Regions from separate parts of the Marinobacter suaedae genome, predicted to be linked through region 2. Evidence: predicted binding sites of a transcription regulator. Region 2 holds the regulator's gene; the other holds the start of a gene.
The links. Region 2 encodes sigma-54, which starts transcription at its own class of promoters, with help from an activator protein. Its sites were predicted from a motif close to ANTGGCATNNANNTTGCTNT; they were not measured.
Positions count from the first base shown of each region.

Region 1: QVZ43_RS07565 (ammonium transporter) is a predicted target of sigma-54. The motif match lies at 2,533-2,552, and genes of this name have one in related genera.

Region 1 is NZ_JAUMIS010000001.1:1,662,389-1,666,804, reverse strand. Features, by position in the region: gene QVZ43_RS07590 (ATP-binding protein) at 1-1, shown strand, start outside; gene QVZ43_RS07585 (response regulator) at 16-717, shown strand; gene QVZ43_RS07580 (DUF6231 family protein) at 756-1,259, shown strand; gene QVZ43_RS07575 (tRNA-uridine aminocarboxypropyltransferase) at 1,297-1,896, shown strand; gene QVZ43_RS07570 (YkvA family protein) at 1,970-2,398, shown strand; gene QVZ43_RS07565 (ammonium transporter) at 2,617-3,825, shown strand; gene QVZ43_RS07560 (circularly permuted type 2 ATP-grasp protein) at 4,043-4,416, shown strand, end outside.
Region 2 is NZ_JAUMIS010000001.1:344,477-348,892, forward strand. Features, by position in the region: gene lptA (lipopolysaccharide transport periplasmic protein LptA) at 1-411, shown strand, start outside; gene lptB (LPS export ABC transporter ATP-binding protein) at 389-1,114, shown strand; gene QVZ43_RS01495 (RNA polymerase factor sigma-54) at 1,270-2,799, shown strand; gene hpf (ribosome hibernation promoting factor) at 2,912-3,220, shown strand; gene ptsN (PTS IIA-like nitrogen regulatory protein PtsN) at 3,305-3,775, shown strand; gene rapZ (RNase adapter RapZ) at 3,806-4,416, shown strand, end outside.

The DNA.
Region 1 (4,416 bases), 1.3 Mb from region 2:
AACGGAGCAGAAGTGGTGGCCCCCATTCGACTGTTGATTGTGGAAGACGATCGCCAGATTGCTGAAATCCAGCGGCGCTATGTTGAACGCCTGGAGAATGTCGAACTTTGCGGCATTGCCCACACCCTGACCGATGCCCGGGATCAGATCGACGTACTCTCCCCCGATCTGATTCTGCTGGATGTGTATTTCCCGGACGGCAATGGCCTCGACCTGCTCCGGGAACTGCGGGCCAACGACCGGGCCAGCGATGTCATCCTCATTACCGCCGCCAAAGAGGTCGACACCCTGCGCAGTGCCTTGCGCGGCGGTGTCTTCGACTACATCCTGAAACCCCTGGTGTTCGAGCGACTGGAAGAAGCCGTCGAGAACTACCGCCAGCATCACCAGCGGCTGGCCACATTGCACCGGCTTGAGCAGAGGGAGGTGGATACCCTGCTTCCCAGAAGCCTGGCCGAACCGGAGCAAAAAAAAACACCCCAACGGCTGCCCAAAGGCATCGACGCACTGACCCTGGAGACGATTCGGCACGTACTACAGGAAGGTGGCGACTGGAATGCCGAGGCCCTTGGCCAGCAGATGGGTGCATCACGCACCACCGCCCGGCGCTACCTGGAATACCTGGTCAGCACAGGAGAACTGCTGGCCGAAGTAAATTATGGTGCCGTAGGACGCCCGGAAAGACGTTATCGTGTTGCCGGACCACCTTCGGACTAGACTCAATCGACGTCGATAACCATCAGGCGAAGGACAATATGTCACACAACCAAGCCGATTCCGGTCTCAGCTTGCCCGCGGCACTTGCCGCGGTCATGGATTCGTGCAAACCAGGTTCTGTCGTGAGCTGCGGCACGACGGCCGCCCGAATCACCGAACTCTGGGCCCGGGAATTTTCAGACACCCGGATAACCAATCTGGATCCTAAAGACCCCAATGCCCGCCTGCCACTGGAATCGGTTCACGACCTTGCACTGGTGTCAGACACCCTTGAACACCTGTCATTTGATGAAGGTGCCCTGTTCCTGGGTCAACTGCGCAACTATGGCACTCACCAGATTGCGGTCCTGGTCGGGGAGTCACCGGACTGGGCCTTTAAGGATTTCATTGGCCTCGGATTCCGTCGCCACACAGACCCGGAGCTGGAAACGGGCGCTATTGCGCTCTACACCTACAATCTCGACAACTACAACCACAAACGGCAATGGAATAACTCCAAGCACTGGGCCAATCCGGAGATGTGGGGCAAAGCCTGGTGGTAACCGTTCATCTGGTTGACGGGACTCCGTAATCACCACCATGCCTCGTGACCTGTGCCCTCACTGCAACCTGCACCTGAACATCTGCGTGTGCGCCCACTGCCGTCCAGTGGCGAATCGAACCCCAATCACCATTCTCCAGCACCCAACGGAGGTCGACCGGCCCAAGGGCACCGTGCGGATTCTCCAGCGCTGTCTCGACAGGCTCCGGGTACTGGTGGGCGAAACACCGGACCAGTTTCGCCGGGGCGGCTTCGACCCGACAACGCTGTCGGATACCACGGCACTGCTGTTCCCCGGCCCCCGCAGCCAGCCGGTTGAACACGCCGATCTGGCCGCCATCAGCCACTGGGTCGTGCTTGATGGCACCTGGCGCAAAGCCGCCCGTATTCTGCACACCAATCCCGGCCTGAAGGCACTACCGGCGTATCACTTTCAGCAGGCCCCGCCGTCTCGCTACATCGTCAGAAAGGCCCCGGGGCCGGACGCCCTGTCCACCGCCGAAGCCGTCAGCCACCTGCTGGACATTGTCGAGCCGGGCACGGATACCGGCCCCATCGGCGATGCCATGACCGCCCTGATCGACAAACAACTGGCGCAAATCCCCGATCGCCTTCGACATCACTACCCGACGCGCTGACCCATCCGGCGGTTGGCATCGGCCCGACCTTGAGCGATCATGACCCCTTGACCTGCACACAGGATGTTTATTCATGGCCCTGTTCAGCCAGAAAAGCGCCGAAAAACAACTGAAGGAAGAGTCCGAAAAGGTCCACCGGCAAGACCTGGAGACGCTGCTGGAACGGCAAAAAGCCATTGAAGAGAAGGTCAGGAACAGTGGCAGGCTCGAACGATTCGGCACCGACATCCGGCTGATGTTTTCCATGATCCGCGACTACTGGTACGGGAACTACCGCAGTGTGCCCTGGAAAACCATCGCAGCAGTAGCCGGCGCCCTCATCTACGTGATGAACCCGCTGGATGTCATTCCAGACCTGATTTTCGGCTTTGGATTTCTTGATGATGCCGGCGTGGTGGCCTTGTGCCTGAAGTTATTTGAGTCAGATCTGCACGAATACGCCGCCTGGAAAGAACAAAAAGAACAGCAGGAACGGGACAAGCTGACACCGGACCAGATCTGACTCGACACAACAGCAAACCTTAATGGTGCAAACTCACACAAACCGCACCAAAATAGTGCAATAATTTCCCGAAGTTCACACCATCCTTCCAGAAAACTTGCTGACCAAACCTGCCGCCCCTGATTTTGCATCATTTTGGAACGCTATTTGCTTATCTGCACCTCGTTAATGCATAAAGGCCCGGAAGAGGCCCAAACTCACACCAGGAGCGAAAAACCGTGGACATTGCGAGTGCAGTACACACCCTGACCGAAAGCGCCAACACGCTGTTTATCCTTATCGGTGCCATCATGGTACTGGCCATGCACGCCGGCTTTGCCTTCCTGGAAGTTGGTACCGTGCGACACAAGAACCAGGTGAACGCCCTGGTGAAGATCATCACCGACTTCGGTATTTCCGCCGTCGCCTACTTTTTCATCGGCTATTACATTGCCTACGGCAGCCACTTCATGACCGGCGCCGGTGAACTCACCGCTGGCAACGGCTACGAGCTGGTTAAATTCTTCTTCCTGATGACGTTTGCGGCGGCCATTCCCGCTATTGTGTCCGGCGGTATTGCCGAGCGCGCCAGGTTCTACCCGATGCTGATCGCCTCCGGCCTGATCGTGGCATTTATCTACCCGTTCTTCGAAGGCCTGATCTGGAACGGCAACTACGGTTTCCAGGACTGGCTTGAGAACCAATTTGGTGCATCCTTCCACGACTTCGCTGGCTCCGTTGTGGTGCACGCGGTCGGTGGCTGGATTGCACTGGCCGCTGTTCTGCTGCTGGGCGCCCGTACTGGCCGTTACCGCAACGGTCGCGTGGTGGCCTTTGCACCGTCCAACATCCCGTTCCTGGCACTGGGCGCGTGGATTCTCACCGTGGGCTGGTTCGGCTTTAATGTGATGTCCGCCCAGACTCTGGATGGCATCAGTGGCCTGGTGGCGGTAAACAGTCTGATGGCTATGGTCGGCGGTGTGCTGGTGGCCATGGTCGTCGGTCGCAAGGACCCAGGCTTTATTCACAACGGTCCGCTGGCCGGCCTGGTTGCCGTGTGTGCCGGTTCTGACCTGATGCACCCGGTGGGCGCCCTGGTCACCGGCGGTATTGCCGGTGCCATCTTCGTCTACATGTTCGAATGGGCCCAGGACAAGATCGAGCGTCTGGACGACGTACTGGGTGTCTGGCCGCTGCACGGTGTGTGTGGCGTCTGGGGTGCCATCGCCTGCGGCATCTTCGGTCAGGAAAGCCTCGGTGGCCTGGGCGGCGTCAGCCTGATGTCCCAGATCATCGGTTCGGTAGCCGGCGTGCTGGTGGCGTTTGTTGGCGGTCTGATTGTGTACGGCATCGTCAACGCCATTTCCGGTCTGCGCCTGACCGAAGAAGAAGAGTTCAAGGGAGCGGACGTGAGCGTTCACCGAATTGGTGCAACCTCCTTCGAATAACCCCCCGAGGGCACACGAAAACCAAACAGGCGATCCCCGGATCGCCTGTTTTCGTTTCCGGTGTCAATTGACAGTCTTCACAAGGCCGTGCTTTCCTAAGATACAGTCCTACAAGAAAAAATTCCCCCGGCTGGCGTGGCATTTGCTGTTTAACAGGAAGCCCGCCGGTAACTGCGGAGGAAATGAACGAACACCGTCGAAGGAGACGCACGGAATCATGCATATACAGACACCGGCCCCCGGTTTGTATGACGAGTTGTTCGACGAGAACAACAGAGTCCGCCCCCACTGTCGCATGCTTGAGCAGTGGCTGGAAAAGTCCGACGAAGGCCTCATCGCCGAAAAACGCCGGGAAGCCAACGTGTTATTCCAGCGCCTGGGCATCACCTTTAATGTCTATGGCGAAGACCAGGGCGCTGACCGCCTGATTCCGTTTGACCTGATTCCCCGGATTATCTCTGCCAGTGACTGGCAAAAACTGCAGGCGGGCCTCAAGCAACGGGTCCACGCCCTCAACAAGTTCCTGTTCGACATCTACCACGACTACGACATCGTCAAAGCCGGCGTCATCAGTGCCGAGCAGGTCTTTGC
Region 2 (4,416 bases):
ATCGCAGAATACAACGGCGCCGTGGAACTGATTCAGGGCAAGACCCGACTGACCGCAGACAAAGTGATGCTCTACCGCTCCGGAGACGACCTCAACCGGGTGGAAGCCACCGGCAGCCCGGCCCGATACCAGCAGCCCGCCCGGGACGGCTCGGGCGAAACCGACGCAAGGGCACTCAGCATTACCTGGTCTGCCACGGACAATCAGCTTACGTTCGAACGGGAAGCCGTGATCCAGCAAAACGGGAACCTGTTCCGAGGCGACGTCATTCATTATGATACCGTCCGTCGAGTCGTCACCGCCGAGGGTGGCGCCGAGACCACGACAGGCGGCGGGCGCGTCGAAATGATTATTCAGCCACGTAGCACCAGCAACAGACAGGGATCCGATGGCAGTTCTGAGAGCCAGTAATCTGGCGAAAAGCTACAAACAGAAAAAAGTGGTGATTGACGTCTCGCTGGAAATTCGCAGCGGCGAGATCGTCGGCCTCCTGGGGCCGAACGGCGCGGGCAAAACGACCTGTTTTTACATGATCGTGGGCCTCGTGCCCGCCGACCGGGGCCGAATCGCCATTGATGGCCAAAACATCACACCGTTGCCCATGCACGGACGCGCGCGAAAAGGTATTGGATACCTGCCGCAGGAGGCATCCGTGTTTCGCAAGCTGTCGGTCCGGGACAACATCATGGCCATCCTGGAAACCCGCAAACGGTTGAGCCGCAGCGAGCGTGAACACAAACTGGAAGAACTGCTGGAAGAGTTCCACATCACCCACATTCGGGACAGCGTTGGCATGGCCCTTTCCGGGGGCGAACGCCGACGCGTGGAGATCGCCCGGGCGCTGGCCATGGAGCCCGCCTTTATTCTGCTTGATGAGCCCTTTGCCGGGGTCGACCCCATCTCCGTGAGTGACATAAAGCACATCATCCGCCACCTCAGGGACAAAGGCATTGGCGTGCTGATCACCGACCATAACGTCCGGGAAACACTGGACATCTGTGAAACCGCCTACATCGTATCGGGCGGCCATATCATTGCCTCTGGAAACGCCGAGAGCATTCTCGCCAACCAGCAGGTGAAGGAAGTCTATCTGGGCGATGAATTCCGCCTGTGACTCATGGCATCCAATTGTTTTGGTACTCGCTACCAAGTAAACTCGGCAAAGAACTTGCTAGACCGCGTACTCTGCAAACGCTGGTCGTGTATAGATTTTTACGACACATTCCGTAATCGCGTGAGCTGATGAGTAACGGATCCTGAACCATGGTGATGAAAGCCTCTTTACAGTTAAAGCTGGGTCAAAGCCTGACCATGACGCCCCAGCTTCAACAGGCGATCCGGCTACTACAGCTATCTACCCTCGATCTCCAGCAAGAGATCCAGCAGGCTCTGGAATCCAACCCCATGCTGGAGACGTCGGAAGATGACGAACAGCATCCGGACACCGCCAGCAACGACGCTGACAATTCCCAAAACGATACCGAAGCTGACGTTACGGCAGACGCCTCGTCCGAGGCTGAGCAAGACTGGGACGAACCCGATCCCGGCCCCGACTGGTCGACCGAAAACGAGGCTCCCGACAACATTCCGGATGACCTGCCCGTCGACACAGCCTGGGACGATATCTACCAGTCTGCCCCAGCACCCGCTGCCCGAAACGACGACGAAAACGATCACGACTTCGAGACACGAAACTCGCCCACAGAAACCCTGCAGGATCACCTTGAGTGGCAGCTCAACCTCACCCCACTGAGTGAAAGGGACAGCGCTGTAGCCCACGCACTGTTGGATGCCGTGGATGACCGCGGCTACGTCACCAGCCCACTGGAAGAAATTCACGCCGGCCTGCTGGAAGAGGAAGACGAGGACCCACTGGAACTGGACGAAGTGGAAGCGGTTCTGCATCGCCTGCAGCATTTCGATCCGCCCGGCGTATTTGCCCGCGACCTTCAGGAATGCCTGCTGATCCAGCTGAACCAGCTTCCGCCCGAAACCCCCTGGCTCGCCCAGGCCCGTCTGGTGATTACTCACTACATCAACCTGCTTGGCAATCGGGATTACGCACAACTGCTGCGCAGGAGCCGGCTGAAAGAGGACCAACTTCGGGAAGTATTGGCGCTCATTACCAATCTGAATCCACGCCCCGGCGATTCCATTGACCGGGCGGAACCGGATTATGTGATTCCAGACGTAATTGTCAGGAAACACAGCGGTCGCTGGCGCGTGGAGCTTAACCCTGAAATCGCACCGCGCATCCGCGTCAATGCAAGCTATGCTTCCCTTATAAAGCGAGCGGACAGCAGTGCTGACAACACCTACCTCCGGGATCAGCTGCAAGAGGCCAAATGGTTCATCAAAAGCCTGCAAAGCCGGAACGAAACCTTGCTGAAGGTCGCCACGCGCATTGTGGAGCACCAACAAGGCTTTCTCGATCAGGGCGAAGAGGCCATGAAACCTCTGATCCTGTCAGACATTGCGCAGGCCGTCGAAATGCATGAATCGACGATTTCCAGGGTGACGACGCAAAAATATATGCACACCCCACGGGGCATTTTCGAACTCAAGTACTTCTTCTCCAGCCATGTCAGTACCGATGAGGGTGGGGAGTGTTCTTCGACCGCCATCCGTGCAATGATCAAGAAACTGATTGCTGCAGAAACACCGAAAAAGCCGTTGAGCGATAGTAAAATTGCGGCCATGCTAGGAGAACAGGGCATCAGGGTGGCGCGACGCACGGTAGCCAAGTACCGGGAGGCCATGCATATTCCGCCGTCCAACGAGCGAAAACGACTGGTTTAGGGGCATTCGGTCTGCAAGGGCAGCCCCTGAACATTTCTGCTGGTGCAGAACACCGCACCAGCGCTCAGCCCGGCCCCAGTTTGGGCCGGCATGATGACAACAGGAGACGCCTATGCAACTCAACATTTCAGGCCATCATGTAGAACTGACTCCCGCACTGAAGGATTACGTTTCAGAGAAATTCGAAAAACTGGAACGGCACTTTGACCACATCAACAATTGCCAGGTCACTCTGGAGGTGGAAAAGGTGCGCCAGCTGGCGGAAGCAACCATGCATGTGGTTGGCGGTGAAATTCACGCAAAGGCTGAAAACGAGGACATGTACGCGGCAATCGATGCCCTGATCGATAAGCTTGACCGCCAGATCCTCAAGCACAAGGAAAAGAACGTAGACCGTAAGCACGGTAACGGCTCCCGGTAGCGACCGGATCCGTGAACAACAGCGAATCGCGCTGCGGCCAGGGTATCCTGCCGCAGCTTTTTTTAACCGACATGCAGTCGATCCATGAGCGACACATCCCTGACAATCGATAACATCCTTTTGCCCGAACTTTCCCTGTGCAGGATTCCTGCATCGAGCAAGAAACGGGTACTGGAGTCTATTGCCGAGCAAATTCACCAGCACGACGCCACGCTCAACGCAACGCAGATTTTCAACAACCTGGTGGCACGGGAGCGCCTTGGCAGCACCGGCATTGGCCAGGGCATCGCCATTCCCCACTGCCGACTGGAAGGCCTCGATCATGTCATCGGTGTTCTGGTAACACTGGAACAAAGCATTGATTTCGACGCCATCGACAACCAGCCTGTCGATCTGGTTTTTGCCCTGATCGTGCCAAAGGAAGCAACCAGCGAGCACCTCGAACTGCTGAGCCAGCTGGCGGAGAAGTTCAACGATCGTGCATTTTGCGACCGGCTTCGCCAGTGCGAAGCGTCCGGCACCCTCTACCAGCACATGACCGCCGGAAACCCGTAATCATTCATCGACAGGGGAGGCTGAGAAACCATGAAACTGATTATCGTCAGTGGCAGGTCTGGTTCCGGTAAAAGTACAGCGCTCCATGTACTGGAAGATCTCGGCTACTACTGCATCGACAACTTGCCAATCGGTCTGCTGTTCCCGCTGACTCAGGAAGCCACCGAGCATGCGACACCGGGCAGGCTCAGCAAAATGGCCGTGAGCATTGATGCCAGGAACCTGTCCGGGGAACTGAGCAACTTCGAGGATATATACCGCCAGCTGAAATCGACAGCCCTCCAGGTTGAGATCATTTTCCTCGATGCGGACGAACAGTCGTTACTCCAGCGCTTTCACGCTACCAGACGCAAACATCCACTGAGCGATGATAAAACGTCCCTCCGGGAAGCCATTCACAACGAAAAAAACCTGCTGGAACCCCTATCCAAACTGGCCGATCTCTATATTGACACCACCGGCACGTCGATTTACGAACTGCGCGACATGGTCAAGCAACGCGTGGTCGGACGTAAAGACCAGGAACTGGCGCTGCTCATCCAGTCCTTTGGTTTCAAGCATGGCGTTCCGCTGGATTCGGATTATGTCTTCGATGTGCGCTGTCTGCCCAACCCCTACTGGGATCACAGCCTGCGCAACTA